2 regions of the Devosia sp. P3_B2 genome follow, and region 2 is predicted to be linked to the other one. Evidence: predicted binding sites of a transcription regulator. Region 2 holds the regulator's gene; the other holds the start of a gene.
The links. Region 2 encodes LexA, which represses DNA repair genes until DNA is damaged. Its sites were predicted from a motif close to TGTTCNNNNTGTGTTCNG; they were not measured.

Region 1: the regulator LexA is predicted to act here: its motif matches at 3,182-3,199, upstream of AC1DV8_RS13980 (2'-5' RNA ligase family protein).

The regions. Positions count from the first base shown of each region.
Region 1 covers NZ_JBFUGO010000009.1:20,100-36,156, forward strand. The annotation lists gene AC1DV8_RS13970 (CvpA family protein) at 70-720, opposite strand; gene radA (DNA repair protein RadA) at 845-2,233, opposite strand; gene AC1DV8_RS13980 (2'-5' RNA ligase family protein) at 2,482-3,126, opposite strand; gene AC1DV8_RS13985 (FAD-dependent monooxygenase) at 3,455-4,954, shown strand; gene AC1DV8_RS13990 (hypothetical protein) at 5,086-5,646, shown strand; gene AC1DV8_RS13995 (SDR family NAD(P)-dependent oxidoreductase) at 5,728-6,498, shown strand; gene alr (alanine racemase) at 6,505-7,641, opposite strand; gene AC1DV8_RS14005 (replicative DNA helicase) at 7,644-9,134, opposite strand; gene AC1DV8_RS14010 (MarR family winged helix-turn-helix transcriptional regulator) at 9,318-9,758, opposite strand; gene AC1DV8_RS14015 (cytochrome b) at 9,832-10,365, shown strand; gene AC1DV8_RS14020 (hypothetical protein) at 10,424-10,990, shown strand; gene rplI (50S ribosomal protein L9) at 11,057-11,635, opposite strand; gene rpsR (30S ribosomal protein S18) at 11,720-11,974, opposite strand; gene rpsF (30S ribosomal protein S6) at 12,055-12,468, opposite strand; gene AC1DV8_RS14040 (hypothetical protein) at 12,784-12,972, shown strand; gene AC1DV8_RS14045 (hypothetical protein) at 12,977-13,171, opposite strand; gene AC1DV8_RS14050 (threonine/serine dehydratase) at 13,253-14,209, shown strand; gene fabD (ACP S-malonyltransferase) at 14,323-15,273, shown strand; gene fabG (3-oxoacyl-[acyl-carrier-protein] reductase) at 15,300-16,040, shown strand.
Region 2 covers NZ_JBFUGO010000010.1:16,408-32,464, reverse strand. The annotation lists gene AC1DV8_RS15025 (molybdopterin molybdotransferase MoeA) at 1-1,056, shown strand, start outside; gene AC1DV8_RS15020 (hypothetical protein) at 1,058-1,213, opposite strand; gene AC1DV8_RS15015 (tripartite tricarboxylate transporter permease) at 1,307-2,824, opposite strand; gene AC1DV8_RS15010 (tripartite tricarboxylate transporter TctB family protein) at 2,824-3,378, opposite strand; gene AC1DV8_RS15005 (Bug family tripartite tricarboxylate transporter substrate binding protein) at 3,387-4,337, opposite strand; gene AC1DV8_RS15000 (ABC transporter substrate-binding protein) at 4,547-5,611, opposite strand; gene AC1DV8_RS14995 (response regulator) at 5,701-6,372, shown strand; gene AC1DV8_RS14990 (sensor histidine kinase) at 6,372-7,742, shown strand; gene AC1DV8_RS14985 (hypothetical protein) at 7,798-8,352, opposite strand; gene lexA (transcriptional repressor LexA) at 8,638-9,360, shown strand; gene AC1DV8_RS14975 (2-dehydro-3-deoxygalactonokinase) at 9,633-10,538, shown strand; gene AC1DV8_RS14970 (2-dehydro-3-deoxy-6-phosphogalactonate aldolase) at 10,545-11,156, shown strand; gene AC1DV8_RS14965 (SMP-30/gluconolactonase/LRE family protein) at 11,153-12,025, shown strand; gene AC1DV8_RS14960 (beta-galactosidase) at 12,033-13,991, shown strand; gene AC1DV8_RS14955 (ComEC/Rec2 family competence protein) at 13,960-16,029, opposite strand.

The sequences.
Region 1 (16,057 bases), on a different contig from region 2:
GGGCCAAAGAAGACGGGACCGCAAATGCGGCCCCGGTCACAGATATGCAATGCGCTCACCCGAAATTCATCAGGTGTTGGTCGCAGCCCCATCGGCGGGCGGCTCGAGCGGCGCGTCGTTTTCCAGCTGATCCGTGCCCTCTTCATTGGGCACGTCGGCATCGGGCGTCGGCACATCGTCGGGCGAGGTGTCATCGCCTGTGCCGCCGCCGGCGCCACGCTGCAGGATATCGGTGACCTGCTTTTCGAGGTCGGGCGGCAACAGGCTGATGAGGCTATCGCCGAAATTCTTGAGGATCGGGAGCGAGCGCGATTCGGCCGCCCAGGACGGCAGGTTCGACGGCATCAGCCACAGCCCGAAGATCACCACGATGACCGCGATCAGCACGCCGCGGGCGACGCCGAAGATGAAGCCCAGCGTGCGATCGAGCGGCCCGATACGGCTGTCGACGACGAAATCGGCGATCCGCATGGTGATGAGATGGAGGATGATCAGCGCCACGATGAAGGTGCCGAGCACCGTCACGATGTCGGCCACGATCGGCTCGGCGATGTAGCCGCGCGCGATTTCCTTGTGGTTGAAATAGGCATAGGCGGCGATGGCCGCGGAGCCCGCCCAGGTGGCGAGCGACAGCACTTCCCGCGTGAAGCCACGGGCCGTAGCCAGGATCGCCGAGATCAGGACGAGAACGCCGATGCCGACGTCAAATGCAGTCAACATGTAGAAAATCCGCCCGTGCGACCCGCTTCAAAATCCCGTGTAACCGCTAATCGTGGCAAAGCCAAGCGTCGAGGAAGCGCCGCATAGCCGATCTTCACGGAAAGCAGGAAGCGTGGCCAAACCGCTACTCCGCCGCCTGCTTCTGGCCGCGAGCGGCGATGCGTCCGATGAGCTCGGCAAGCTCGGCATATTCGCCCACGGCGATGCCGTTGGGCACGTCGCCCTTGCCCAGCCGGCCGGTCACCGCGCCTTGAAACCCGAGCTTTTGCGCCTCGCGCAGCCGCTGCGCCGCATGCGCCACCGGCCGCACGCCGCCGGCCAGCGAGATCTCGCCGAAATAGACATTGCTCGAGGGCAGGGGCGAGCCGGTGAGCGAGGAAATCAGCGCCGCCGCCACCGCAAGGTCAGCCGCGGTTTCGTTGATCTTCAGCCCGCCCGCGACATTGAGATAGATATCGTTGGCGCCGATCCGCACACCGCAGCGCGTTTCGAGAACGGCGAGCACCATCGACAGCCGCGACGAGTCCCAGCCGATGACGGCACGGCGTGGTGTGCCGAGCGGCGAGGGCGAGACCAGCGCCTGGATTTCGCACAGCACCGGGCGCGTCCCCTCCATGCCGGCGAACACTGCGGAGCCTGCCGCGTCCTTGTCGCGCTGGTCGAGGAATAGGGCGGACGGGTTGGCGACTTCGCGCAGGCCAAGCGTCGACATCTCGAACACCCCGATCTCGTCGGTAGCGCCGTAGCGATTCTTCATGCCGCGCAGGATGCGGAAGGTGTGGCTGGCATCGCCCTCGAAATACAGCACCGCGTCGACCAGGTGCTCGACGACGCGCGGACCGGCGATCTGCCCGTCTTTGGTGACATGGCCGACCAGCACGACGGCGGCGCCGGATTTCTTGGCAAAGCGCGTCAGCGCCTGCGCCGAGGTGCGCACCTGCGTGACCGTGCCGGGCGCGCTCTCGACCCGGTCGGTCCACAGCGTCTGGATCGAATCGATGATTACGAGGTCGGGGGCAGGGCCGTTCTGCAGCGTGGCGAGGATGATCTCGACATTGGTTTCGGACGCCAGCAGCACTTCGCGATCGCCCAGCCCTAGCCGCTGCGCGCGGAGCCGAATCTGCGCCACTGCTTCTTCGCCAGAGACGTAGACGACGCGCCGGCCGCGCTCGGCCATCGCCGCGGCAGCCTGCAGCAGCAGCGTGGATTTGCCGATGCCCGGGTCGCCACCAACGAGGACCGCGGAGCCCATCACGAAGCCGCCGCCGGTGACCCGATCGAGCTCACCGATGCCGGTGACGACGCGTGCCGCCGTCTCGGTTTCACCGGCCAGCGGCAGCAGCGCAATCGGGCGCCCGCCGGCAACTGCCGATTTCGGCCCGGCGCCGACACCGGAATCGACGATCTCCTCGACGATGGTGTTCCACTCGCCGCACGCTTCGCACCGCCCCTGCCAGCGTGTGGTTGCCGCGCCGCAGGCCTGGCAGACATAGGAGGTTTTGGTACGCGCCATGAGATGCCCCGATAGGCGATGAGAGGTAGCGGAGTATCGGCGCGAAGGCAAGAACGAAGAGTGAACGATGGTGCCGAGACATCCGACAGCCAGCGGCTTCCGGATGCGCGGTGGTCGAGCGGGGTCGCGATCTTCAAAAATCTCGGCGTCGTGGCGCCGCTCACCTCCAGCCATCCTCCCCCGTCAGAGGGGGAGGTGCCGCATCGAGTGTTCGGCACCTGTGGTGCCGGTCGAGGAATCGGGAGTGATCAGGGGCGAGCAACCGTTGCCGTGTCGCGGTCGGCCCTTGGCCACTCTCCGATTACCTCATATCGGCCTTGTCCATAGAAGCTCCGCACCAGCGCGAAGCCCTCGACGCGCAGGGTTGGCGGGTGTTCGAGCACCGTTTCGGGGGCGCTGACGCGGTCGTACAGGAGGGTGAGGTGGAAGGCCTCGCTCGGGTCCGAGCGGGCCTCGAAGCCGCGCTCAAGCATGCCCCAGCGCAGCAGGCGTGACAGGTCGACCAGTGGCGTATCTGATCCGGGCGTCAGCACCATCGGTGGCGCGCCGACGCGGCGTTTGAAGCTCATCAATTTGGTCAAGGCGATGTCGAACGGCGTGAAGCCGATCGAGTCGCCGGTCGACATTGCGGTCGCGAGATCCGGGCCCGACAGCTCCTGGTAGAAGCCGACGCCGACCAGCGAAATGTGAAGCGTCGTCGCCGGCAGCAGCCCGGCCGAGATGCCGTGCAGCCGCTGCTGGTCGGTGACGATGGCCTGCAGCGCCGGCCGCAGCCTGCCGCCCACCAACACAGCGAAAAACACCGGGTCGCGGCCCTGCCGCGGTGGCACCTTGATGGATTTGAACGGCCGGGTTTCGCTGGCAAACATCGACAGCTGCGGCAGATCGGTCATCTCATGGTCCTCCGTTTAGGGAGAAGCAGGGAACCATTGAGGCAAAACGCGAGTCAAGAACAAAACAGGAACATAGGCCTTGATGCCCGCCGTGCTGCTCCTGCACGGATTTCCGACCTCGGCGCTTTCGCGACGTCATCCCTCGTTGGTGAGGGAGGCTTACGTCGTGGCGCCCGATCTGCCGCCTCGCTCATGCGCGAGTTCATCGGGCGAACGCAGCCGGCCCGGTAATCCTTATCTGGGGTGAAATGAGTTCAGTTCAAGCGTTGGCAATCGTCGACTTCTGCGTAAGTTCCGCAGCCCTTGGCCAAAGCAACAGGAGCGAGGGATGACACAGCACGCAGCGGTAATCGCCGGAGGCGGTCCGACGGGGATGATGCTGGCGGGTGAACTGGCGCTGGCCGGCGTCGATGTCGCCATCGTCGAGCGGCGCCTGGACCAGGATGTGCTTGGTTCGCGGGCAGGGGGGCTGCACGCCCGGACACTCGAGGTGCTGGATCAGCGCGGCATTGTCGAGCGGTTCCTCGCCGAGGGACAGAAGGTGCAGGTGACCGGGTTTGCCGGGGTCATGCTCGACATCAGCGGCTTCCCGACGCGCCACCCCTACACGCTCGGGCTTTGGCAGAAGCACATCGAGCGGATCCTCGGCGGCTGGGTCGCCGAGCTGGCGGTGACGAGCTATCGCGGCGTCGAGGTGACCGGCTGCACGCAGGACGACACCGGCGTGGACGTCGCGCTCAGCGATGGCCGGTCGCTGCGGGCGGATTATCTCGTGGGCTGCGACGGCGGGCGCAGTGTCGTGCGCAAGGCGGCGGGCATCGAATTCCCCGGATCGGATCCCACCGTCAGCAATCTGATTGCGCAGGCCGAGCTTGCCGAGCTGCCGCCGGAATGGGGCATCCGCCGCGATGCCATCGGCCTCCACTCCATCGGCCGGGTGAACTACCAGATCCGCGATGGAAAGATCGTCTATGCGGATGAAGGGCCGGTCGGCGTCATGGTGACCGAGCGGCAGCTGGGGGAGGCGGGTGAGCCGACCCTGGGCGATCTCAAGGAGGCGCTCATTGCCGTCTATGGCACCGATTACGGGATCCACAGTCCCACCTCGATCAGCCGGTTCACCGATGCGGCCCGGCAGGCCGCTTCCTACCGGAAGGGACGGGTATTGGTCGCGGGCGATGCCGCGCACATTCATCCGCCCGATGGTGGACAGGGTCTCCAGACCGGCGTGCAGGATGCGCTCAATCTCGGATGGAAGCTGGCCCAGGTGATCAAGGCGACCTCGCCCGAAACCCTGCTCGACACCTATCACGCCGAACGTCACCCGGTGGGTGCACGCGTGCTGCAGCACACCATGGCCTCGGTCGCGCTGCGCCGTGAGGACGATCGGACGAAGGCGGTGCGTGACACCATGGCCGAACTGCTCGGCATGGAGGAGCCGCGGCTGCGCTTCGCCGGAATGCTGACGGGGCTGGGGATTCACTACGACCTCGGCGAGGGCCATCCCCTGCTCGGCCGTCGCGTGCCCGACCTCGATATCGTCACCGCCGACGGGCCGCGGCGCATGTTCAGCCTGCTGCATGGCGCGAGGCCAGCACTCCTGAACTTCGGCACGCCCGGCGACCTGGACATCACGCCATGGGCCGATCGGGTCCAACTGGTCGACGCCAGTTACTCGGGGACGTGGGAGTTGCCGGTGCTTGGGGCGGTCAGCGCTCCCACCGCCGTGCTGGTTCGGCCCGATGGCTACGTCGCCTGGGTGGGCGAGGGAGGCCGGCAAGGCCTTGCCGAGGCGCTCACGACCTGGTTCGGCCCGCCCGTCGGCTAGATGCAGCAGGCGCCGACGGGGCTGGACTTACCCCGTCGGCGCCGACCAAACTCGCTTGAATTTACGCCGTTCGCCGAAACCTCCCCACAAGGTCGCCGACCTACGCTTCGCCGTGATCAATGGTGGTGCGGATGGATTCTCCAGATATCTCCGTGCGGCTCAGGCGGCAGGCCGACCTCTTCGAGGCGCCGGCGATAGCGCCATACGAGGGGAGATACTCTCGAATCCCGGGCATCCAGTGGCTGATCGAGGAAGTCGAGGATCTCGGCCTCCGCCGGCACGATCCGCCACCAAGAGTAACCCTCGCCATGCCTGGCCCCGCGGATGGCGAGAGCGTCCGGCTGGCCATCCGGGGATATTGCGACGAGCAGATCGAGGAGAGCCGGTGGCAGCTCAAGATGCTGCGTCGCTCGGGGTTCGAGGCCCTGCGCATCGGCCTCGTGCTGCTGGCCGTCTGCGTGCTGCTCTCGACGACCGTCGGCTATATGTCGTTCCTGCCCGAGTACATCCGCCTGGTCGTGAGCGAGAGCCTCGCCATCGCCGGCGGCGTCTCCCTGTGGCGACCGCTGGAACTGCTGGGTTTCGACACCTGGCCGCTGATCGGGCAGGTGCAGGTGCTCGAGAAGCTTCGCGCGGCCGATATTCGCGTCGTCGAGACCGATCAGGCCGAGGGCGCTGCGCGTCCAGCGTAGTGCCGCCCGGATTTTCGCTTGGTCTGCAACGAGCGACACCCGTTAAGGTGCCCGTCGATACGAGGACCAGGGGACCATCGAATGCGGTTCGATCGGCAGGCGATCTATATCACCGGTGCAGGGCACGGCATCGGCCGCGCGATTGCGCTCCGCCTGGCGGCCGAAGGCGGATCGATCGCGGTCTCGGACATCGACGCAATAGCGGCCGAGGAGGTCGCCGGGGAGATCGTGGCGACCGGCGGCAGGGCATTCGCTACGACCTGCGATGTGACCGACACTGCATCCGTCGAGGCGTCGTTCGCTGACGCCGTCGCGCGGCTCGGTCATCTCAACGTGCTGGTCAACACCGCCGGCGGCGACTGGGACGAGCCGGTGTTTGGCGAGATCGCCGACGAGCTCTGGGACCGCAAGATGGACGTGAACCTGACCGGAGTGGTCCGCTGCATCCGCGCGGCCCTGCCGAGCCTGATCGCGGCCGGGCCAGGAAGCAACGTCGTCACGATCGGATCGATCAACGGCAACGTCGCCGTCGGCGGATACGCCTACTCCGCCGCCAAGGCAGGGCTGGAGATCCTGACCAAGAACCTCGCCGTCCGCTACGGGCGGCACGGACTGCGCTTCAACGTGGTCTCACCAGGTACCATCCGCACCCGCAACTGGATCGGCCGGGAGGAAGACCTCGGAAAGCTCGCGCGCATGTACCCGCTTGGTCGCGTCGGCGAGCCGGCAGACGTCGCCGCGGCGGTTGCCTTTCTCGCTTCGGCCGATGCGTCCTGGATCACCGGCGTCAACCTGCCGGTGGAGGGCGGCATCATGGCAGGTCCGCTCAACGCCTTGGTGGTGGACGACTAGCCGCAATCACGCCGTCGGCGCGGCGCTTTCCGTGTATTGCCGGGTGTAGCGCCCCTTGAGGCTGGTCAGCACTTCGTAGCCGATGGTGTTGCCGGCGTCGGCGTGGTCGTCCACCGTCACCTGCTTGCCGATGATTTCAGCCATCTCGCCGGGCGCGGGCGGCTGCGGCAGGTCGGTGATATCGACGCCGATCATATCCATCGAGACGCGGCCGACTACGGGGCAGGCCTGGCCGCGGATCACCACATGCGTGCCGCGGTGATTGTTGGATGAGCTGAGCGAGCGGAAGAAGCCATCGGCATAGCCCAGCGCCACGATGGCGAGGCGGCTGTCGCGCGACATGGTCTGCAGCGCGCCATAGCCGACCGTCTCACCGGTCTTCACGTCCTTGGTCATCAGGATCGGCGCCTCGAGTGTCACCACCGGCGCCATCGGGTTGCGCCGGCCGGCAACGGCGCGGCCGCCATAGAGCGCGATGCCCGGGCGGACCATCTGGAAATGGTTGTCGCGGTTGCTCATCAGCCCGGCCGAGTTGCTGAGCGATGCCGGAATGCCGGGGAACTGCGCCATCACCGAGGTGAACAGCGCCAGCTGCGTGCGGTTCTTCTCGTGCGCCGGGGTATCGGCGCAGGCGAGATGGCTCATGATCATCTGCGGCGCATAGCCGATCGAGTCGACCAGCCGCTTGACGATCGAGGTTTCGTTGAGCCGGAAGCCGAGCCGGTTGATGCCGGTGTCGAAATGCAGGGCCGCCGGCAGCGCCTGGTTCGAGGCGACGCAAGCCTGCAGCCATTCCTCGAGCATGGGGATCGAAGCGAGGCACGGCATCAGCCGCTCGCCCACATAGAGCGGCGCCGAGCCGGGAAACAGCCCGTCGAGGATGAAGATGTGGCTGTCCTCGGGGAGGGCAGCGCGGACGGCGATGCCCTCATCAGGGGTGGCAGCAAAGAAAAAGCGCGCGCCGGCCTCATAGAAGGCGCGCGAGGCTTGGGCGATGCCGGTGCCATAGGCATCGGCCTTCACCACGGCACCGGTCAGTGCCCCGCGGCTCACCTTGTCGAGCGCCTGCCAGTTGCGCTTCAGCGCACCCAGGTCGACCGTCAGCCGCCCGCCGTAACCGGTCGCAATGGCCGGTGCCGCCATCACTATTCCATCCTCTCGGGCAGGTAGTCGGCGCGCGCCAGGTTGCCAAAGCGCGTGTATTGCGCCTCGAAGCTGACCTGCACGGTGCCCGTCGGGCCGTGACGCTGCTTGCCGATGATCACTTCGGCGCGGCCATGCACTTTTTCCATTTCGCCCTGCCACGCCAGATGTTCCGGCGAGCCCTCCTTGGGCTCCTTGTTCTTGAGGTAGTACTCCTCGCGATAAACGAACAGCACCACGTCGGCGTCCTGCTCGATAGAGCCGGATTCGCGCAGATCCGAAAGTTGCGGATGCTTGTCGTCGCGATTTTCGACCTGTCGGCTCAGCTGGCTGAGCGCGATGATCGGCACTTCGAGTTCCTTGGCCAGCGCTTTAAGCGTGGTGGTGATTTCCGTGAGTTCCTGCACGCGGTTCTCGCTCGATTTCTTCGACGAGCCCGAAAGCAGCTGCAAGTAGTCGACGATCAGCAGGTCGAGGCCCTTCTGGCGCTTGAGGCGCCGGGCCCGAGCGGCGAGCTGTGCCACCGAGATACCGCCGGTGTCGTCGATATAGAGCGGCACCTGCGCCATCAGGTTCGAGGTGTCGACCAGTCGGTTGAACTGGCTCTCGTGGATGTTGCCGCGGCGAATGTCGGACGACGAGATTTCGGCCTGCTCGGCGAGAATACGGGTGGCCAGCTGCTCGGCGCTCATTTCGAGGCTGAAGAAGCCGACATGGCCGCCATCGACGGTCTTGGTATGCCCGTCGGCCAGCACTTCGCCCTTGAAGCTCTTGGCGACATGGAAGGCGATGTTGGTGGCGAGCGAGGTCTTGCCCATCGCAGGACGCGCCGCGAGGATGATCAAGTCGCTGCGCTGCAAGCCGCCCATCAGCCGGTCGAGATCGGTAAGGCCGGTAGCGGTGCCCGACAGCGTGCCGTCGCGGCCGTAGGCTTCGCCGGCCATCTTGATGGCTTCGGTCAGCGCCTGCGAAAAACTCTGGAAGCCGCCGTCGTAGCGGCCCTTCTCGGCAAGATCGAAGAGCTGCTTTTCGGCTTCCTCGATCTGCTTGTTGGCCGTCGCGTCGACATCGGAGTCGTAGGCGACCTGCACCATCTCCTCGCCGATCTGGATCAGGTTGCGGCGGATGGCGAGATCGTAGATCGACTGGCCATAATCGGCGGCGTTGATGACCGTGGTGGCTTCCGCCGCCAGTCGCGCCAAGTACTGCGGCATGGTCATCTCAGCGGTCAGTTGCTCGCCGAGATAGGTCTTGGCAGTGACGGGCGTTGCGGTCTTGCCGGCGCGGATGATCTTGGCCAGCACTTCGTAGATGGTGCGGTGGATCGGCTCGTAGAAATGTTCGGGCACGAGGAAGTCGCTGACCCGGTAGAACGCCTCGTTGTTGACGAGGATTGCACCCAGCAAAGCCTGCTCCGCCTCCACATTGTGGGGGGCGAGGCGGAAGCCCTTTTCGTCTTCCGGACGCAGGCGATGCACGTTGTTGTCGGCCATAGCGACTCGGATACTCCCCCGCTCGTTAAGGTTTGCTTTACCAGCGGCAGACGCCGCGACGAGTATCAAATGTGACGCAGCGGTGACCGAATCGGGTCACTACCGCGATGCCTGTGGTTAGTGTTGAAAGCGGGGGAAACCAAGGCGGCGCCAAGCCGCACGCATTGCAAATCGGCGCGTCCCTCAGGCGGCCGAGTCGCCGTCCTTGTCCAGCGTCGCGATTATCCGGCGCAGCATGTCGTAGAACAGGGGCCGCTCTTCGGGCGTCAGGGCCGCTGTCGCAAGCTGGTTCACTTCCACAGCGCTGACGAAAGCAGCTTTTGCACGCTCGAGGCCGAGCGGGGTTAGCGACACCTGGGCGCTGCGGCGATCATTGGGGTCCGGCGTGCGCCTCACCAGTCCGTCCCGTTCCATCCGGGCAAGGGTGTTGGCCATGGTCGGCTGCTCCACCGCGGCCATCTGGGCGAGGGCCTTCTGCGTCATCGCGCGCCCGTCCTGCAGGGCGAAGAACACCGGCATCGGTCCGGAATTGCCGCCCTCCAGTCGTCGCTCGATCGCCTTGGCGAACAGCCGCGCCGCCCAATTGGTGAGATAGCCAGCAGAGGTCTCGCGAACATAGGTCATTTGAATAGCTTGCTATGCAGTTGTATAGTGTGCTATGTAACTGCGGATGGGAGCCCGACGCAAGGAGATTTCGATGTCGGTCAAAAGCACTGCCAACCGCTACGGTTCGATTGCCGTCGCCATCCACTGGCTGACGGCGCTGCTGATCCTCATGCTGTTCGTGACCGGCCTGCTGGCCGCGGGCCAGACCGATCCCGCAGCCAAGCTCGCGCTGCTGCGCGCGCACATTCCGCTGGGGGTAGGGGCGCTGCTCCTCACTCTCCTGCGCATCGTCTGGTGGCTGGCCGCCGACCGCCGCCCGGCGTTGCCGGCTGATCAGCCGGCCTGGCAGCAATGGATGGCAAAGGCGGTACACATCGCGCTCTACGCGATCGTGCTGGAATCCGCCGCGAGCGGCATCGCCACCATCGTGCTCTCGGGCGCACTCCCGGCGATCCTCGGCAGCGCCGTGCTGCCGGATCTCGAGACGGTGCTGCCCCGGACGGTCCACGGCATCGGCTCCAAACTGATGCTGGGGCTGCTGGCGCTGCACATCGTCGCGGCGCTCTACCACCAGTTCATCCGCAAGGACCGGCTACTGGCGCGCATGGGCGTCGGGGCAGCATAGACTTGCCGCGGCGGATGCCGTCGAGCATCCTACCAACGGGCTGTTGGAGGGGAAGTCGATGCGACTGGGTCATGTACTATCAGTCTTGGCAGTGGCCGCGGGGTTGGCACTCGCGGCTGCACCCGTTCAGGCGCAACTCAGCGCCGAGAACCTGCTGACAAACCTGCCGGAGGGATTTGAGATCGGGTTCCAGACTCGTCAGGGGACGATGGACATGATGGAGTTCGTTCCCAGGGGCGAAACCGTCGAAAATTGGTCGACGATGGTGACCGTGCAAATCCTGCACGACGCAGACGACGCCGACCCGGGCGCCTTCGCCCGCAACCTGGGCCAGAACTGGCAGGGCGCCTGCCAGGGTAGTTCGGTGAGCAAGCTCGATACCGGGGAAACGAACGGCTTCGCGTTCGCGCTCTGGCACTATGCCTGCCCGCTGAATCCCGGAACGGGCAAGCCCGAGGCTATGTGGCTCAAGGCGATCGCCGGGGCGGACGCGCTCTATGTGGTGCAATATGCCTACCGCGCCGCCTCCACCAAAGAGCTGGAACAGCCGGCGCTTGCCTACCTCGCTAAGGCCTCCGCCTGCGACACACGGCGCGCCGATCGCCCCTGTCCGGCGGGGATGTAGCGACCGGCGGACAAACAAAAAGGCCGGGATCGCTCCCGGCCTTCCGCATTCGATTGTGAGGCGTTCTTACTCTTCGTCGCCGAAGGCTTCGGCGGCTGCCGAGCCGACTTCGGCCTGGCCGGCGGCGAAGGCCTCGTTGGCTTCGTCGTCGTAGTTGATCGCGGTGAGGTCTTCACCCTTCGACTGACGCTCGGCTTCGTCTTCCGAACGAGCGACGTTGACGGTGATGGTCACGGCGACTTCGGCATGCAGGTGCAGCGGCACGGTGTGAACGCCGACCGTCTTGATCGGGTTCGCAAGGTCGACCTGCGAACGCGAAACGGTGAAGCCGTCCGAGATCAGCGCGTCGGCGACGTCGCGCGACGACACCGAGCCGTAGAGCTGGCCGGTTTCGCCAGCCTGGCGGATGATCACCACCGACTTGCCGTTGAGGCCCGAAGCGATGCCGGCAGCGGCCTCGCGGCGTTCCTGGTTGCGCTTCTCGATGTCGGCGCGATCGCGCTCGAAGCGCTTGCGGTTGGCTTCGGTGGCGCGCAGCGCCTTCTGCTGCGGGAGCAGGAAGTTACGGGCAAAACCGTCCTTCACCGACACTTCGTCGCCGATGTGGCCGTGCTTGCCGATACGCTCGAGGAGAATGACTTTCATGATGCTTTCCTATGCTGTCCCGTTCACGAGTGAACGGTTAGGAGCCGCCGACGATCGGCAGCCCCAACCAATCCCGAACCGTTCTTACTGAACGGCGTAGGGCATGATGCCGATGAAGCGGGCGCGCTTGATGGCCTTGGCCAGTTCGCGCTGCTTCAGGGCGGAGACCGCAGTGATGCGGGAGGGGACGATCTTGCCGCGCTCGGACACATAGCGCTGCAGCAGGCGAACGTCCTTGTAGTCGATCTTCGGCGCGTTCGGGCCCGAGAACGGGCAGGTCTTGCGGCGGCGCTGGAACGGACGGCGGGCCGTGGTCGTGGTCAGGTCTTTGATGGCCATTTGGCTTATCCCTTTGAGTGGGTCGCATTCCGAACCGGAAAAGCGCTAGCGACTTTTCCTGGAATACTCCCGAGCAGTTCTTAGAAGCGGCGCGGGCGGCGGTCGCCGCGGTCGAAACCACCACGGTCGCCACGCGGGCCACCCGGACGGTCGCCACGGTCGTCATCGCGATCGCGCTTCTGCATCATGGCCGAGGGGCCTTCTTCCAGCTCGTCGACGCGGATGGTCATGAAGCGCAGGATGTCTTCATTGATGCCCATCTGGCGCTCCATCTCGGCGATCGCAGCGTGCGGAGCGTCGATGTTGAGCAGGGTGTAGTGCGCCTTGCGGTTCTTCTTGATGCGGTACGAGAGCGACTTCAGGCCCCAGTACTCGTTCTTGGTAACCTTGCCGCCGCCGTTGGTGAGCACTTCGGTCAAAGCCGTCGTCAGCTCTTCCACCTGCGTCGGGGAAACGTCCTGGCGAGCCAGGAAAATGTGTTCGTAAAGGGCCATAAGCGCCTTCCTTCAAGTTGGTTCACAACACATCCCACTCGGCGCGGAGCCCCTTTGAAGCCGGAAAGGCACCAAAGCAGTCTTCTAAAGAGCGGGAACACGGGAGGACGGGCGAACCCTATCTGTTGCGACCCGCGAGCGCATAGCGTCGCACTTGGAGGAAACAACAAACCCTCCGTTCAGCCCCCGGCCGAACGAATGTGAGGCGGGCTATAGGGGAAAAGGGCGGGGAACGCAAGCGATCCGGCCGAGACCCGTGGGGCCGCTCCGGGAACAAATCAGCCGATGCCTCCTTAATACCAGGAGGAGAACATCATGACCGATCCGAAGAAGCCCCTTCCGCCCGCCGAGCCGCCCGACAAGGTGTCCCCCGATTTCCCTGACACCGACCAGCCGATCAGGGAACTGCCGGAAGGGCAGTTGCCTGGAATGCCCGTCTGGCGCGATCCGCTCTTGAACCCGGGCCCCACGCCGTCCGAGCGCGAGACGCCGCCGCTCGATTGAGTCCTCAGCCTGCGACGCCGGCCGCGCGTACCTTCGGCACTTCATAACCCTGCGACACCAGCAGCGACGTGATCGACGGCGTCAGCGCCCGGCAACCGCAGTTGAGCGCGTGCTGGTAGTGCCATTCGGCCCGCTGCTGCTTGGTCGGGTTGGTCGGCATCCGGTGCGCCTGATGCCATTCGGCGTTGGTCTTCCCCATCGTGCGGCCTCTTTCATTGTCGCCCCATCTTGCGCTAGGCAAGCCGTCGGCTCCACTGATGCTAACCTTGTCTGGACCGTTATGACCACCATCGATACCGTCGCGCCTGCCGCTCCCGATCGCCATGCCGTGCGCGCGGCCGAAGTGGTGATCCGCCCCCACATCCGGCGCACTCCGGTGATCGAAGCGCCGGCAGCCGATTTCGGGCTGGATGGTGTGCCGTTCTCGCTCAAGCTGGAATTCATGCAGCACTCGGGCACGTTCAAGGCGCGCGGTGCCTTCGCCAACCTGCTGATCCGCACCGGCGCCGAGCGCGGCGTGGTGGCGGCCTCCGGCGGCAACCACGGCGCGGCCGTGGCCTATGCGGCGCAGAAGCTCGGCATCGCCGCCCACATCTACGTGCCGCGCATCTCGTCACAGGCCAAGATCAACCGCATCCTCCAGTATGGCGCTGAGATCACCATCGGCGGCGACAGCTATATCGATGCCTACGAGGCGAGCCATGCGTTCGCCCTCGAGAACGACCTGCTCGAGGTCCACGCCTACGACATGTTCGAAACGCTCTGCGGGCAGGGCACCGTCGGGCTCGAATGGCTGGAGCAGGCCCCGGGGCTCGATACGCTGCTCGTCGCTGTCGGCGGCGGCGGCTTGATCGGTGGCATCGCCGCGGCGGCGGCCGGCCGCGTCCGTATCATCGGGGTCGAGCCGGAGAACGCGCCGACGCTGCACAACGCCATCGAAGCGGGCCGTCCCGTCGACGTGCCGGTGAGCGGCGTCGCCGCCGACAGCCTCGGCGCCCGCCGTATCGGCAACTTGAGCTTCGCCCTCTCCGGCTTCATCGACCGCTCGGTGCTGGTCACCGACGAGGCGATCGTCGCGGCGCAGAAAACCATCTGGGACGTGCTGCGTGTCGCCGTGGAGCCCGGCGGCGCCGCAGCGATGGCCGCCGTGCTCTCCGGCCGCTACGTGCCGGCGCCCGGCGAAAGGGTCGGTGTACTGCTCTGCGGCGCCAACACGGCGGCGGTGAAGTTCGACTAGCCGCCTTGACATTGCCTCACCCCTCCGGCACACGCCGCCGCCAACTGGACGCCTGTCCGGGCGGGGCATAGGCTCGGCCTCAAGCACCAAGAACAACAGCGGAGGCCACCAACTTGACCAAGCGCGCATTCACCTATCCCGGCCAGGGCAGCCAGGCCGTCGGCATGGGCAAGGACCTCGCCGATACCTACCAGGAAGCCCGCAACGTCTTCGCCGAAGTCGACGACGCGCTTGGCCAAAAGCTCTCCGCCATCATGTTCGATGGGCCGGACGAGACGCTGCGGCTGACCGAAAATGCGCAGCCGGCGCTGATGGCGGTGTCTGTGGCGGTCACCCGCGTGCTGGCGAGCCGGGGCTTCGACCTCAAGGATCACGCCGCCTATGTCGCCGGGCACTCGCTGGGCGAATACTCGGCGCTGGCGGCCGCCGGCGCGTTCAGCCTCGGCGATGCAGCGCGGCTGCTGAAGATCCGCGGCCAGGCCATGCAGCAGGCCGTGCCGGTCGGGCAGGGCGCCATGGCGGCGATCCTCGGGCTCGACCTCGAAACCGTGCTGCGCGCCGCCAATGACGCCGAGGACGGCGAAATCTGCGGCGTCGCCAATGACAACGCCCCCGGCCAGGTGGTGATCTCCGGTCATGTCGGCGCCGTCAATCGCGCCATCGAGCTGCTGAAGGCCGCCGGCGCCAAGCGCGCCCTGCCGCTGCCGGTGAGCGCGCCATTCCATTGCGCCCTGATGCGCCCCGCCGCCGATGCGATGGAGCACGCTCTGAACCAGGTGACGGTCAACACGCCGGTGGTGCCTGTTGTCGCCAACGTACTGGCCGCTCCGATCTCCGACCCCGAAGAAATCAAGAGGCGCCTCGTCGAGCAGGTGACCGGCATGGTCCGCTGGACCGAGTGCGTCAACTGGCTGGTCAAGGACGGCGGCGTGACGCAGCTGGTCGAGCTCGGTTCGGGCAAGGTCCTGAGCGGCCTCGCCAAGCGCATCGCGCCGGAAACCCCGGCGGTGTCGATCGGTGCACCGGCCGATGTCGACGCCTTCCTCGCCGTTGTCGGCGCCTGAATCAGTTTCTCCTGAGGAGTCCGCAAATGTTTGATCTCACGGGCAAACGCGCCCTCGTTACCGGCGCCTCGGGCGGCATTGGCCGTGAAATCGCGAAGGCGCTGGCCGCGTCCGGTGCACGGGTCGCGCTGAGCGGCACGCGTGTTGGCGCCCTCGAGGAGACCCGCGACCTGCTGGGCGGCGGTGATCACCCGATCCTGCCGACCAACCTCTCCGATCTCGACGCGGTGGATAAGCTCATCCCCTCGGCCGAGGCGGCGCTGGGCGGCATCGATATCCTCGTCAACAATGCCGGCGTCACCCGCGACAACCTCTTCATGCGCATGAAGAACGAAGAGTGGGACGAGGTGCTGGCAGTGAACCTTACCTCTGCGTTCCACCTCACCCGCGCCGTGCTACGCGGAATGATGAAGCAGCGCTTCGGCCGTATCATCGGCATCACCTCGGTCGTCGGCGTCGTCGGCAACCCAGGGCAGGGCAATTATGCTGCGTCCAAGGCCGGTCTCATCGGCATGAGCAAGGCGCTGGCCTACGAAGTCGCCTCGCGCAACATCACGGTGAACACCGTGGCGCCGGGCTTCATCGGCTCCGCCATGACCGACGAATTGAACGACAAGCAACGCGAGAGCATTCTGGGTAAGGTCCCGGCCGGCCGGCTCGGTGCCGCCGACGAGGTTGCCGCCGCGGTGGTGTTCCTCGCCAGCAACGAAGCGGGGTACATCACCGGCCACACGCTGAACGTCAATGGCGGCATGGTGATGCTTTAATCCTATTGCCAGTGCCG
Region 2 (16,057 bases):
ATGGATGGCTACGCTGTACGCGCCGCCGAAGTCGTTCCCGGCAGGCCACTGAAGCTCGCAGGCACATCGCAGGCCGGGGCGCGCTTCGTCGGCATGATGGAGCACGGCCAGTGCGTTCGCATCTTCACCGGCGCACCGCTGCCGATCGGCGCCGATGCGGTGATCATGCAGGAAGAAGCGACGGCTAAAGGCAACCAGATCAGCTTCGCGAAGACGCCGCCCGTCGGCCAGAGCGTCCGCAAGCAGGGTTTTGACTTCAAGCGCGGCGCTGAGCTGCTGCCGGCAGGTGTTGCTCTCACCCCGGCCATGCTGAACCTTGCGGCCTCGGCCAACCATCCCAGCCTGACCGTGAACCGGCGCCCGAAGATTGCGGTGCTGGCGACCGGCGACGAATTGGTAGCCCCAGGTGGCGTGCTCGGGCCGGACCAGATCATCGCCTCGAACTCGTATGGACTGATCCCGCTGCTGGCGCCTTGGGCTGACCAGGTGATTGATCTCGGCATCGTCGCCGACGACAGGCCCAAGCTCGAGGCAGCGCTGCTCGGCGCGTTCGACCAGGGTGTCGACATGCTGGTGACCACTGGCGGCGCCAGCGTCGGCGAGCGCGACTATGTGCAGGAAGTGCTGCGTGACCTGGGCGTCGAGCTGGATTTCTGGAAGCTCAGGATGCGTCCTGGCAAGCCGCTGATGTTCGGCACGCGCGGCAAGACGCTGGTGTTCGGACTACCCGGCAATCCAGTGTCGGCGCTGGTGACGGCGACGGTGATCCTGAAGCCGGCGCTGCGCGCCATGACGGGCCACATCGATCCGTTCTGGCCGCGCATCGGCGTACCCACCCTGCTCGGCCTGCCGGCGAACGGCCCGCGCCGCCACTACATGCGCGCTAGTCTCAGCCGTAACGACATCGGGTACATGCAGGTCGAGCCCATCTTCGAGACCGACTCCAGCCACTCGATGTCCTTGGCGCTCGCCGATGCGCTGATCGTGGTGCCCGAGGAATCGCCCGGCGTCCCGCCCGGCGAGATTGTCGATGTCATCCCGCTTAGCTGGGGCTAGCTTATCGGCCGATTGACCGGAACTGTTCCGGCTTGATGCCGAGGGCCTCAAGGTCGCGAGCCCTCGGGCTGCGGCTTTCGTGGGTGGCCGCGGCGGCGGCATTGGCTGCACCAAACAGCGTGAAGAAGTCGCGAAGCAGACTGGATTTGCGGGTCATCGGAAGCGCCTTTCGTTGCCCCTGATGTGGGAAGCGTCGCCTGCCTTCGGCAGAGGGGCCGAGGGCAGGCAAGCCATGCGCATGACGCAGGCATCAGTCCCCGTCGGACGCCACCTCCGCCAACACCTGGCCCTTGCCGCGCACCCTGAGGATCAGCGGCACGATCAGCGCCAGGGCGGCCAGCGTCAGCAGCGTCGCCGAGATCGGCGAGGTGAGCAGCACCATCACGTCGCCCTGCGAGATAGCGAGCGCCCGTCGCAACTGCTGCTCGGCCATCGGACCGAGGATCAGTCCGACGACGACCGGCGCGATCGGGAAGTGGAAAAGGCGAAGGCCGTACCCGAGGAGGCCGAAGGCCAGCAGCATGCCGAGTTCGAACACCGACGGGTTGGCACCGATGGTACCGAGCGTCGCGAACAGCAGGATGCCGGCATAGAGCCACGGTTTCGGGATGGTCAGCAGCTTCACCCACAGCCCGATCAGCGGCAGGTTGAGGACGATCAGCATCAGATTGGCGATCAACAGGCTGGCGATCAGGCCCCAGACCAACTGCGGGTTCGAAGTGAACAGTAGCGGGCCGGGCTGCAGGCCATACTGCTGGAAGCCGGCGAGCATGATCGCCGCGGTCGCCGAGGTCGGCAGGCCCAGGGTCAGCAGCGGCACGAGCGTTCCGGCGGCGGACGCGTTGTTGGCGGCCTCGGGGCCGGCGACGCCTTCGATGGCGCCGTTACCGAACTCCTCGGGGTGCTTGGAGAGCTTCTTTTCGGCGGCGTAGGAAAAGAACGTGCCGATCTCGGCGCCGCCGGCCGGCATGGCGCCAATGGGGAAGCCGATGATCGTGCCGCGCAGCCATGGCTTCCACGAGCGCGACCAGTCCTTGGCGCTCATCCACAGCGAGCCACGCACCGGCTCCACCGTCTCGGGCGCCCGCTTGCCCTGCGCGGCGACGAACAGCGTCTCGCCGATGGCGAACATGGCGACGGCCAGTGTCGTGACTTCGACGCCGTCGAGCAGGTCGGGGATGCCGAAGCTCAGTCGCGCTTGGCCGGTCTGCAGGTCGATGCCGATGATGCCGAGCGTCAGGCCGATGAACAGCGAGGTCAGCCCGCGCAGGGCGGAATCGCCGAAGGCCGCCGACACCGTGACGAAGGCCAGCACCATCAGTGCGAAATACTCACGCGGCCCGAAGGCGAGCGCGAACTTCACCACCCACGGAGCGAGGAACGCCAGCGCAATGGTGGCGATGAGCCCGGCGACGAACGAGCCAATCGCGGCGGTAGCGAGGGCGGGGCCGCCCCTGCCCGCCTTGGCCATCTTGTTGCCCTCGAGCGCCGTGACGATCGAGGCGCTCTCGCCGGGTGTGTTCAGCAGGATCGACGTGGTCGAGCCGCCATACATGCCGCCATAGTAGATGCCGGCGAACATGATCAGCGAGCCGGCCGGATCGAGCTTGTACGTCACCGGCAGCAGCAGCGCGACCGTGGTTGCGGGGCCGATGCCGGGCAGTACGCCGACCGCGGTACCGAGCGTTACACCGACCAGCGCGTACAGCAGGTTGATCGGCTGCACGGCCACTGCGAGGCCCTGCCAGAGCAGCATGAACGTATCCATCAGGCAAAGCTCCGGAAGAAGCCGAGAATGCTGGTAACGACCAGCGTGACGAACTGCACCAGCGTCTGCAGGACACCAGTCAGCGCCGCCTCGAGCGGGCCAGCCGGCAGGGTCAGCGACAACCCGCGGGCAAAGATCAGCCAGACGACGCCGGCGATCAGGATGCCGGCGGGAATGGAGAACCACAGCCGCCGCGCGCCGAAGCCGCGCGCCGTCATCCCGAACAGGATGCCGGTGGCGATCGAGAAGCCGGTGAACTTGATCAGCACCATCTGTGCCACTAGCCCGCCGACGATCCACAGTACCGGCGCGATATCCTGCTCGTCGCGCTCCGGGAAGCTATGCCGATACGCCGCAATGACGGTGGAGACGGCAAGGACGGCGAGACAGAAGGCGATCACATAGGGAATGGTCTGAGGGCCGATGCGGGCGTAGGCGCCGCCGCTGCCCAGCCGCGAGGCATCCCACGCGACCAGCAGCGCGAGAGCCAGCAGACCCGCAGCGATGACCAGCGCCGCCCAGTCCGGGCGGCGCTGCTTGTTTGCCTGAGCCATGGGCTCGATCATTGCACGAGACCGACGTCCTTGAGAATTGCCTCGGTGGAGGCGATCTCGGTGGCCAGCTGGGTCTTGAACGCGTCGGCAGGGAGGTAGGTGTTGTTCCAGCCCTTGGTATCGAGGATCTTCTTCCACGATTCCGAGTTCACCATCTTCTCGATGTCGGCGCCAATGGCAGTCGTCTGCTCGGCACTGAGGCCGGGACCAGCCCACACGCCGCGCCAGTTCTGCACGACGAGATCGACGCCGCCTTCCTTGAAGGTCGGGCCGTTGATGATCGCCACCTTCTCAGGCGCCGATACACCGATGACGCGCAGCGCGCCGGCCTCGACCTGCGACTGGAACTCGCCATAGCCGGAGATGCCGACCGTCACCTGGTTGCCGAGCACTGCGGCGAGCGCTTCACCACCGCCCGAGAAGGCGACGTAGTTCACCAACTTCGGATCAACGCCGACGGTCTTGGCGAACAAGCCCGCCGTGATGTGGTCGGTGCCACCGGCCGAACCACCGGCCCACGACACCGCGCCCGGATCGGCTTTCAGCTTGGCGACAAGATCGGCCAGCGTCTGGATATCGGACGCTGCCGGCACCACGATCACTTCGTACTCGCCGGTCAGCCGCGCGATGGGGGTCACCGCATCGAGCGTCACCGGCGCCTTGTTGGTAAGGATGGCGCCGACCATCACGTAGCCGCCGACGATCAGCTTTGACGGATTGCCATTGGCTTCCTGCACGAACTGAGCCAGCCCGATGGTGCCGCCGGCGCCGGGCACATTGGTAACCTGGACGTTGCCGGAGATGCCTTCGGCAGTCATCGCCTCCTGCATCGAGCGGGCGGTCTGGTCCCAGCCGCCGCCAGGCGCGGCAGGCGCCATGATCGAGTAGTCGGCGGCAAACGCCGCTGTGGGCAGCGCCAGGGCGCCGGCCAGCAGGGCAGTCGCTACGAGATGCTTCATTTGTTGTCCTCCATTGCGGTCGAAGCGTTGCCGACCGGCGTTATCTCAACCTGGGGGGAATGCCCCGCGATGAAACACCGCGGGCTGCCGCGCGGTTGCGGCAGCGCTGATCAAAACTGCGGGGTCCTCCCAGACTCCTCAGCCGGGCGCTCTTACGCCTCGGCTAGCGTGGACCAGACCACACGAAGCTGTCGCGAACCTGTCGCGGCCTATTGGATGCTGAGCGCGTCGTTCCAGCGCCGGATCAGCCGGGCGCGTTTCACCTGGTCGAGATAGACCATCAGCCCGGGGCTCACCGGCACGGGCCGCAACTGGTTGCCGAGCGCCTGCTGCATGGCATTGGCGGTGTTGTCGCCGGTGACGTTGGGGTTGAGCGCGGCGATCTGCAGCTGCTGCGCCATGATCGTCTGCCCCTCGGCCGACATGAAGAACGCCAGGTAGCGGCGGCCGAGATCGGGGTTGGCCGCGGCCTTCGGCACCAGCCCGATGCGGGAGGTGACGATGGTGTAGTCGGCGGGGAGGATGATGCCGAGATCGGGGTTTCGCGCCGCGGCCTCGGCGGCGTAGGAGCCAAGAATGTTGTAGCCGAAGACGAACCGGCCATCGGCCACGCGATCAACGATCGCCGAGGTGGTCGAGTAGAGTTTTACGCCGGCCGCGCCCATGGCCCCGACAAGCGTCCAGAGGTCGGAATACTGCTCCTGGTCGCGCGAAAAGAACATGAAGCCGACGCCGGATCGCTCGATGTCGTAAGTGCCGATCCGGCCGTGGATCGTGTCCGCATTGGCCTTGAGGTACTGGATCAGCTCCGCCCGCGTCGAGGGTGGCTTCGATCCGGCAAAGCTCGGCTTGTGGTAGATGAACACAGCCGGCTCATAGGTCAGCGCGTAGGCCGTGTTGCGCCAGTTGGCCCAGCGCGGCCAACTGGCTGACAGCGGCAGGCTGCTCTCCTGCGCATAACCGTCGTTCGCGAGCTTGACCTGCAGGTCCATCGACGAGGAGAACGCGAAATCTGCGGTGGGCGCACCGGCATCGGTCTCGGCCACCACGCGATCGTAGATGTCGACGGTCTGCAGGTCCTCATAGGCCACTGCGATGTCGCGGTTGGCGGCCTGGAACGCCGCGATCATCGGCCGCGCCAGCGGCTCGTCGAGCGACGAGTAGACCGTGACAGTCCGGTTGCCGACCGCATCGTCGAGCGCCGGATAGACCTTCGCCTCCTGGGCGAAGGTGGGCGTTGCGACGAGGACGAGAATGGCGAGAAGTCGGAGCATTTCCGGACCATGCCCGCTCCCCTGCCCGCTCCACAAGGGCTATGGGCAACGCCGCGCCGTCAAACTACCGTGCGGTCGGGGAGCCAATGATGCGCATCATGGTGGTCGAAGACAACCGGACCCTGGCCGACGGCCTTGCCGTCGTCCTGCGGGTCGCCGGCTACGCGGTGGATGTCGTTCATGACGGCATCTCCGCCGATGCCGTGCTGTCGACGGAAACATTCGATCTCGTCGTGCTCGACCTCAGCCTGCCCGAAATGGACGGGCTCGACGTCCTGCGCCGCATGCGGGCCCGTCGCAACGCCTCCTCCGTACTGATCCTCACCGCTCGCGGCGCCCTCGACGAGCGGGTGCGCGGCCTCGACCTCGGTGCCGACGATTACATGACCAAGCCGTTCGAAGTGTCCGAGCTGGAAGCGCGCATCCGCGTGCTGCTGCGCCGGCAAGCCGGGCTGCACAACTCGAGCATCGCCTTCGGCAGCATCGAGCTCGACACCGTGTCGCGCACCCTCTCGGCGTTTGGGCAGACCCTCGACATGCCGGCGCGCGAACTCAGCGTGCTTGAGACCCTGCTGCGCAAGGCCGGCAAGGTGGTCGCCAAGCAATCGATCATTGAATCGCTGGCCGCCTTCGACGATGACCTCAGCGAGAACGCCGTGGAACAGTACATCTCGCGCCTGCGCCGCCGCCTCGCTCCCTATGCGCTCACCGTGCGGGTCGCCCGCGGCCTCGGCTATTACCTCGATCGGATCGCCGACTGATGGTGCGCCCCTACTCGCTGCGCCGGCGTCTGCTGCTGTGGCTGATGGTTGCGCTAATTGCCGTCGCCACGCTCGCGGTGGTCGATACCTGGCGCGAGGCTAGGGACACCGCAACCTCACTCTCAGACCGCGTCCTCGCCGGCTCCGTCCTCGCCATCGCCGAGCGGGTGATCGTCACCGAGGATGGCGAGCTCGAGGTCGACGTACCCTATGTCGCGTTGGAGATGCTGACTTCGGCGGCGCAGGACCGGGTTTTCTACCGCGTCGACGGTCCGGAGGGCTTCATCACGGGCTACCAGACCCTGCCGACCTCTGATGCAGCGACGGCCGACATCGCCTATTCGGACGCCAGCTTCCGTGGTGAGCCGATCCGCGTGGCGGTGCTGCGACGCGCGGCATCCTCCGGCGTCAGCGCCATCCCGTTCACGGTCACCGTCGCCGAGACCACCATCGCCCGCACGCAGTTGACCCAGACCCTGCTCCTCCGCTCTGCCATTCGCCTTGCGCTGCTCATCCTCTCCGCCGCGGTGATCCTCTGGCTGGCCGTCGGTTTCTCGCTCGCCCCGCTCTACCGCCTCCGCGATGCCATCTCGCGGCGGGCCCTCGATGACCTCAGCCCCATCGAACAGGAGGTTCCCCGCGAGGTGCAGGGCCTAGTCGACACGATCAACTCGTTCATGACGCGGCTGTCGTCAGCTCTCGATGCCCTGCGCCATTTCACCGGCAATGCCAGCCATCAGCTCCGCACGCCGCTCACCATCATCCGCACTCAGTTGGCGCTGGCGCTCCGCGCCGATAGCCCTGCCGCGGCACGGGAGGCGGCCCGCACCGCCGACGCCGCGGTGGTGCACGCCGAGCGCGTCCTCGCGCAACTGCTGCTCCTCGCCAGGATCGACGAGGCTGCGTCCGATCGGCTGCAGTTCCAGGTTGTCGATCTGTTCGAGCTCGCCCGGGAGCGCACAGGCGACTATGTCGTCCGCGCCCATGCCGCCGACATCGATCTTGGCCTCGAGGGCGAAGGACCGGCGCTGGTCCGCGGCGACCCGATGCTGCTCGGTGAACTGCTGAGCAACCTCATCGAGAACGCCATCGCCTATGCTGGACCCGACGCCGAAGCGACGGTTCGCGTCGCCACAGGGGACCGCGTGGTGCTGCTGCAGGTAGCCGACACCGGCAAGGGCGTCGCCGCCGAGCAGTTGGCGGCAGTGCGCAAGCGCTTCAGCCGCGGTAACAGCGACAAGCCCGGAGCTGGCCTCGGGCTGCCCATAGTCGAAGAGATCGCGGGTCTGCTCGGTGGCGAACTGACGGTCGCATCGCAGCCTGGCAAAGGCTTCAGCGTGCAGCTTACCCTACCCGCCGAGCCGCAATAATCCGGCGGTGGCGCGCGTCGACCGATGCGCCGGCACGCGCCAGTGTATCCCGTAGTCAGTGCACGGGGATCATCAGGTGGGCATAGGGAGTGTTGGGCCACATCACATAGGGCTGGGTGTGGTCGGGATGCTCTTCCTTGGGATAGCCGGCCAGCATCTCGTCTGCGACGTTGAAGATCATGACGTGCGGCCCGTCGACCATCCACTCGTGGCCGGCGGGCGGCGCCGTCGCGAACGGATCCATGTTGTCGGGCGCCGACTCGCCCTGCAGCATGTAGCCGAAACCGACCACGCCCTCGGGTGGGTCCTTCTTCTCGCTATATGCCGTCAACCACGCCATGCCTCCGGCGTCGACGCATATTGGATCATTGGTGGGCGAAGCCAGGTTGTCCGGCATGCAGGTAAAGCCGTTCGTTCCCTCCTTGAGCGTCTTCATCTGCATCTGAGCATCGAAGTTCACGACCGTGGCATTCTGGCCCACCGCCACCGGCGCTGCCGACAGCGCGTTGGCGACCAATTCCGCATCGGTCATTTCGGCCGCCACGGTGGGGCTGAGCAATATCCCCAAAATCATTGCGGATATGGCATAACGGCTTGATTTCATAGACATGTTTTCCTCCTCAGAAACAGTCCAGTTCACTGGCCCGTGGAAACGAGCACAGCTCCAGCTGAGAAGGTTGGGTGTGCGGGTTCGACACGCCAATCTCTCGACGGTATGCCCTGGTGGACAGCAGGTCAACGAAACGCAAGGCCCCGACGTCGAGAGGATTTCGCGGCCACTTTCGGCGCGCCAGGGGCGCCATCGTAACGCAATATTCATCGTCCGATTGCAGAACATAACTGGAACACGTATAACACGTTCAGTCTTTGTTCCGATTCTGCTCACGGGGCCGCCATGCTGACGCGCAAGCAACACGAACTTCTGATGTTCATCCACGAGCGGATGAAAGAATCCGGCATCCCACCGTCGTTCGACGAGATGAAGGATGCGCTCGATCTTCGCAGCAAGTCGGGCATCCACCGGCTGATCACTGCGCTCGAGGAGCGCGGCTTCATCCGGCGCCTGCCCAACCGGGCCCGGGCGCTCGAGGTGATCAAACTGCCGGACTCGATGAATCCATCGCTCGGCGGCCGCAAGGCGCGCTTCGAGCCGAGCGTCATCGAGGGCAATCTTGGCCGGGTCGCGACCCCGCCGGCACGCCCAGCGGCTCAGGTGGCCAACGCCGACGCCTACCGCGCGGTCACCGTCCCGGTGATGGGCCGGATCGCCGCCGGCACTCCGATCGAGGCCATCCAGACCCATAGCCATTCCATCATGGTGCCGCCCGAGATGCTCGGTGCGGGTGAACACTATGCTCTGGAAGTGCGCGGCGATTCGATGATCGATGCCGGGATTTTCGATGGCGACACCGTGCTCATCAAGAAGCAGGACGCCGCTTCGACCGGTGAGATCGTCGTCGCCCTCGTAGATGACGAGGAGGCGACGCTGAAGCGGCTGCGCCGTCGCGGCAACTCGGTAGCGCTCGAGGCCGCCAACCCGGCCTACGAAACCCGCATCTTCCCGCCCGACCGGGTGAAGGTGCAGGGCCGCCTGGTTGGCCTGCTCCGCAAATACTGAACTCCTGACCTGCCGCCAATCGGGTCTCCGGGCCGGCTGCCTCAGCCGGCCCTTTTTCTTATGAATCCGGACGCTGCGGTCAACAATTGCACTAGGGCCGGGCTGGCAAAGACGTTACGTTCCGCGCCGCTGGCAGCAAGTGGCGCATCGGATCTGAAGCGCCGCCTGCGAGCGGCTTTCGCGATCATACCAGGAGAGTGGACCACCTTCCCGATTGCGATGTAGCGGCATGGCTTGATGCGCGGCAAACTGGCGGCGCAAGGGAGAGGGTTTTGGCAGGACAGGTCGAATGGGTCGCCGTCGATTGGGGCACCTCCAATCTGCGGGCATGGGGAATAGATTCCGCCGGTGAGATCGCCTTCTCCCGCTCGTCGCCGGACGGCATGGGTCGTCTCAGCCGCGAGCAATATCCGGATGTGCTGACCTCGCTGCTCAACGGCGTCGCCGATGACGTCGAGGACGTACTGATCTGCGGCATGGCCGGCGCGCGGCAGGGCTGGATCGAGGCCCCCTATCTCGACGCCCCCGCCGAACTCGGTCGCATAGCTGCCGGCGCCGTTGCGCCCGATATGCCAGGCCCACACAACCCGCGCATCCTGCCCGGCGTCTGCCTCCGCGATCTGGGTGCGGAGGACGTGATGCGCGGCGAGGAAACCCAATTGCTTGGGCTCTCGGCACTGATCCCCAACTTCTCCGGCCTCGCGGTTATGCCAGGCACCCACAGCAAGTGGGCGCTGCTCTCCGGCACCAAGCTGGAACGCTTCTCCAGCGCCATGACCGGCGAGATATTCGAGCTGCTGCGCACCCACTCGGTGCTGCGCCATTCGCTCGGTGGCGAGCTCGAGGGCGAGGATCGCGATGTCGGCTTCGCTGCCGGTCTCGACCAAGGGCTCGAGCGGCCCCAGCGCTTGACCGCGACGCTGTTCAAGGTCCGCGCCGGCTCCCTGCTGTCGGGCCGCAGCCCGGCATGGTGTGCCGGTTTCCTCTCGGGCCTGTTGATCGGCGCCGAGATCGGGGGCCAGCGCGACTGGATCGGCGAGGCGGAGATTCCGCTGGTCGGCAGTGTCGGCCTTTGCGGGTTGTACCAGATGGGCTTTGAACGGCTCGGCGCCCGGACCCGCATCGTCGATGCGACCGACGCCACCCTCGCCGGACTCAAGGCAGCAAGACAGGCATAGAAGTTCATGGACCACCGCCACATCATCGCGATCCTTCGCGGCATCACGCCTCCCGAAACCCTCGAAGTTTGCGACGCCCTCGTGCTCGCCGGCATCACCATGATCGAGGTCCCACTCAATTCGCCCGAAGCGCTGCGCTCGATCGAAGACGTCGCCAAGGCCTTCGACAGTCGCGCCCTGGTCGGTGCGGGCACGGTGCTGAACCGCGCCGATGTCGACGCGGTCGCCGATGCGGGCGGCCGGTTCGTTGTGTCGCCGGACACCAACCCGGCGGTCATCGGCGCCACCATCGAGCGCGGCATGACCTCGTATCCGGGCGTGTTCTCGCCCACCGACGCGTTCACCGCCATCCGCTCCGGCGCCACGGGCCTGAAGTTCTTCCCCGCCGAAGTGCTTGGCCCCAAGGGCATCAAGGCGATGAAGGCGGTGCTGCCGCCGGCTATCCCGCTCTACGCCGTCGGAGGCGCCAACCCCGACAATTTCGCCGAGTACTTTGCGGCCGGCTGCGCCGGCTTCGGGCTCGGCACCTACATTTTCAAGCCCGGCATGTCGGCCGCCGATGTGGCATCGCGCGCCACCACCGCCGTCGCCGCCTATGATCAGGGAAGACCACGATGAACTCGAAGGCCGAACTGTTCGTCGATAGCCGCTGCGAGCTGGGCGAAGGCCCGTTCTGGAACCCGCTGCTCGAACGCCTGTTCTGGTTCGATATCCTCAACCAGACCATGCTGAGCGCCGGCACCGACGGCCACATCGTCGACCGCATTACCTTCAAGGACACGGTCAGCGCCGGCGCCGTGATCGACAAGGACACACTCGGCATCGTGCAGTCGGGCGCCCTGCTCCGCTATGATTTTGCCTCCGACACGAGCACGGTGATCGCCGAGATCGAGGAGGACATTCCGACCAACCGGACCAATGACAGCCGCGTCGACCGCACCGGCGGCTTCTGGATCGGCACGATGGGCCGGAAGGCCGAGGCGGGGGTCGGTGGCGTCTATCAGTACCGCGCCGGACAGACCACCAAGGTCATCGAGAACATCCGCATCCCCAACTCGATCTGCTTCTCCCCCGACGGGCGCACGGCCTACTTCACCGACGCCGGCAAGATGATTGTCCGCTGCGCCCTCGATCCGGCAACCGGCCAGCCGACCGGACCCTGGGAGGACTTCTTCACCATGGAAGGGCCGGGCGGCGCCGACGGCTCGGTGGTCGATTCCGAAGGCTACCTTTGGAACGCCCGCTGGGGCGGCGGCAAGGTCATCCGCATCTCCCCTGACGGCAAGCTGGACAAGGTGGTCGAGGTTCCCGGCGTCAGCCAGGTGAGCTGCCCCGCCTTTGGCGGCAGCGACCTCAAGACCCTCTACATCACCACCGCGCGCGAGCATATGACGCCCGAGCAACTCGAAGTCGAGCCGCATGCCGGCAGCGTCTTCGCCGTGGCGCTCGACGTACCCGGCATCGCCGAACCTTTCCTCAAACTCTGAGTCTAACGTGTCTTTTCCCGCTATCGGCGTCTGCTATTACCCCGAACACTGGTCCGTCGAGCAATGGGATGACGACGCCCGCCGCATGGCGGAGGTCGGCATCGAATATGTCCGCATCGGCGAGTTTGCCTGGTCCCGCCTTGAGCCGCGACCGAACGAGCTGGATTTCGGCTGGCTGGTTGCGGCAATGGACGTGCTCGACAAGCACGGGCTCAAGGTCATCGTTGGCACGCCCACGGCGACCCCGCCCCGCTGGCTGATCGACAAGATGCCCGACATGCTGGCGGTCGATCGCGACGGCCGACCGCGCGGCTTCGGTTCGCGTCGGCACTACGACTTCTCGCACCTGGGCTATCGGCGCGAATGCGCCCGCATCACCCGGTTGCTGATCGACCATGTCGGCCAGCACAAGGCACTCGCCGGCTGGCAGACCGATAACGAGTACGGCTGCCACGACACGGTGCACTCCTACTCGCACGCCGCGGCCATCGGCTTCCGGCTCTGGCTGAAGGACAAGTACAAGACCATCGAGGCGCTGAACCTCGCCTGGGGCAATGTCTTCTGGTCGATGGAGTACAACAACTTCGAACAGATCGACCCGCCGAACCTCACCGTGACCGAGGCCGCGCCGGCTGCCTGCCTCGACTTTCGCCGCTATTCGTCGGCGCAGGTCGCCGCGTTCAACAAGACGCAGTACGACCTGATGAAGGCGGCGCGTCCAGACCTGCCGGTGATCCACAATTTCATGTCGCGCTCGACCGAGTTCGACCACTACGAACTGGCCGAGACGCTCGACGTCGCGAGCTGGGACTCCTATCCGCTGGGACATCTGGAGGGCGTTCCGGAGCCCGAGGAAAGCAAGATTCCGTACTTCCGGCAGGGCGACCCCGACAATTCTGGACTGCACCATGATCTCTACCGCGCCGTGGGCCATGGCCGCTGGTGGATCATGGAGCAGCAGCCCGGACCGGTGAACTGGGCCGACTACAACCCCGATCCCCTGCCCGGCATGGCGAGGCTCTGGGCCTGGGAGGCTTTCGCGCACGGGGCGGAGGTGGTGAGCTACTTCCGCTGGCGGCAGGCCCCGTTCGCGCAGGAGCAGATGCATGCCGGGCTCTTGCGGCCCGATAGCGTGCCGACGCCCGGCTACCATGAAGCGAAGCAGGTGGCACGGGAGCTGAAGGAGCTGGGTTTCGATGGCGAGGCGCGGAAAGGCCGCGTCGCAATCGTCTTCGACTACCAGAGCGAGTGGGCCTGGCGCATCCAGCCGCAAGCCAAGGGTTTCACGCACCACCAGCACGTGCGCAACGTCTACGTGCCGCTGCGGAAGCGCGGCATCGACGTCGACATCCTGCCGCCCTCGACCACCGACTTCTCAGGCTACGACCTGGTGGTCATCCCGGCGCTGTTCGCTTGGAACGATGCCCTGCGGACGGCAATCGAGAACTTCGATGGCCACCTGCTGATCGGTCCGCGCACGGGCTCGAAGACCCAGAACTTCTCGATCCCTGCCGGCCTCGGTCCCGACCTGCCGCAGAACCTGCTCGACGCCAAGGTAGCCCGCGTCGACAGCACCGATCCGCGGCGCACCGTCTCGGTGAAGGGTGGCGGGGCCGTCGGCCATTGGCGCGAACGGCTCGATACCCGAGCGCAGATCGTCATCGAGGACGAGGAGGATTTCCCGGTGCTCGTGGCGCAGGGAAAGCTCAACTACCTCGCCGCGAGCGGCGATAGGGCACTGATGCAGCGCATCATCGACCACCTGCTTGCCGAAGCTGAGGTGCCGACGCTGAACCTGCCTGCCGGCGTGCGCTGCCGGACGCGTGGTGAATGGCGCGTTTACTTTAATTACGGCGACACCGCGGCAAACCTGACCGCCGCTCCGGACGAGAAGGGCTACGTGCTGGGCAATGCCCAGATCGAAGCTGCAGGCGTCACCGTAGCACTGCTCGCCACGGCCGGCTGAGCGGCGGGATCGCGGGGCGGATCTCAAAACCGCCCCGCGCCGCATCCCAGCGCAGCCAATGCACGCCGCCCCGCACCAGCGCGTCCGCATCGACGATGGCGCTTGCCGAGCAACTGGCCGGCACAGTTCGGTGGGTGATCACCAAGTCTGCTAGCCCGCAATCCTCATGGAAGCCGGCCGGATCCCGGACGATGGCGATCGTGAAGCCGCGCGTGCTGGCTCCGAAGCATCCGACGCTGTCACAACCGAGCGGCGAGATCGCCTCGATCGGTTCGCCATAGGTCTCCCGCCACACGTCGACAGCGAAGCTGTCGCCTTTTCCCGCAACCAGTCCCAACCCGGTCTCGCTACGCATCACCACCGCCTGCGTGGTGTCCGCGATCAGCACATCGGGTGGCTGATCGAGTGCAAACATCAACACTGCGGGTAGCAGCAGGATCGGCGCGATCAGCCGGTGCCACGTGGGGATAAAGGTGAACCAAGCCAGCGCCGCGAGACCGAGCAATAGGGCCATAGGCGTCAGCAGTGGACTGTAGTCGAGGGCGCTGCTCCAACTCGCCACGATCCCGCCGAGATCGAGCATCCGGTCGATCGACCAACCCATCACGGCCACGAAGGGCGCCTCCCAGCCGAACGGCATGGCCAGCGTCGCGAGCACCGCGGCGGGCATCATGACGAAGCCGACCAAGGGAAGTGAGAACAGGTTGCCAAGGACGCCGAGCGGCGAGGTCTGCTGGAAGTGGTAGACCGAAAAGAGGAGTGTCGCCGCGCCGGCGATCAGGCTGGTGAGCACGATGCCCCAGAGGTAGCCGCCGGTGCGCGCCAGCAGCGATTGCTCCCTGCCCTCCGGCGGTCGCATCAGCTCCCAGGCACCGATAAGCGCCACCACGGCGGCGAATGACAGCTGGAAGCTGGGACGAAAGACGCTGGCGGGATCGGTGGCGATGACGATCAACGCGGCGATCGCTACGTTCCGCATCGTCAATGCCCGTCGGCCGAACACGATAGCGCCGAGCACCAGCACCAGCATGATGGTCGAACGGAGTGCGGCGACGTTGCCGCCCGAAATGGCAAAGTAGGCCAACGACGCGAGCACGGCCCCCGCCGCCGCGACCCGCTTCACCGAGACCAGCCGGTGGATGCTGCCGACCAGCGCCAGGCCGCCTCGCAGGGTCACCAGCACCAGCCCGGCCACGATGGTGAGGTGCAGCCCCGATACCGAAAGCACGTGCGCCAGGCCTGCGGCTGCCATCGTCTCGCGTGCTTCATCCGAGACTGCGCTTTGGTCGCCGGTGATCAGCGCCCGGGCAATGCCGGCAGCCGGCTGCCGCAGGTCGGCATCGATGCGTGCGGCGATGCCGCGACGGACGGCGTCTATGATGCGCTCGGGCGCCGAGCTGTCTCCCGACCTGACCCGCTCGACCGTGCCGGTCGTGTTCCCATAGGCGCCGACACCGTCGAAGAAGGCATGGAATTGCGTGTCGAAGCCATTTGGCACCACGGGTCCCGGAACCGCGTAGAAGCGCACTGGCGCCCGGATGATGTCGCCGGGCCCGAGTGCCGGACCAGCAGCCACGACGATCCGGGCTCGACGCATAGGGACTGTGCGTGACGTGCCGGTTGGCGTGATAGCCGAGACGATCGCGCGCACCCCGCTCTCAGCCTCGGAGACAATCTCGTCGACGCGCATCTCGTACGTGCCATAGACGGGTCGCGCCAGCATCGTGGTGCCGAACAGGGTGGCGTGGACCGCGAGCAGCGAGAACCCGGCCCAGAAGGCACCGGCCATGGTCAGAGTGCGGAAGATGGCAAGCTGGCGGCGGCTTAACAGCAGGCCCACAGCAAAAACCGCACCTAACAGTCCCAATACGATCGGGTCCGGCGCTGTCGGCGTCGCCAACGACACGATGAGTCCGGCGATGACAGCATAAGGCCAGAGCAGAAACAGGCGCCGGTGCTCGAGCGCCGTGGCGATACTGGTCGCGAACTCGTGCCACCGGGATACGCGCGGTCGAAGCGCCGGCGGCAACGCACGCATCGCATCCGGTCCGGCGGGTACCGGAACC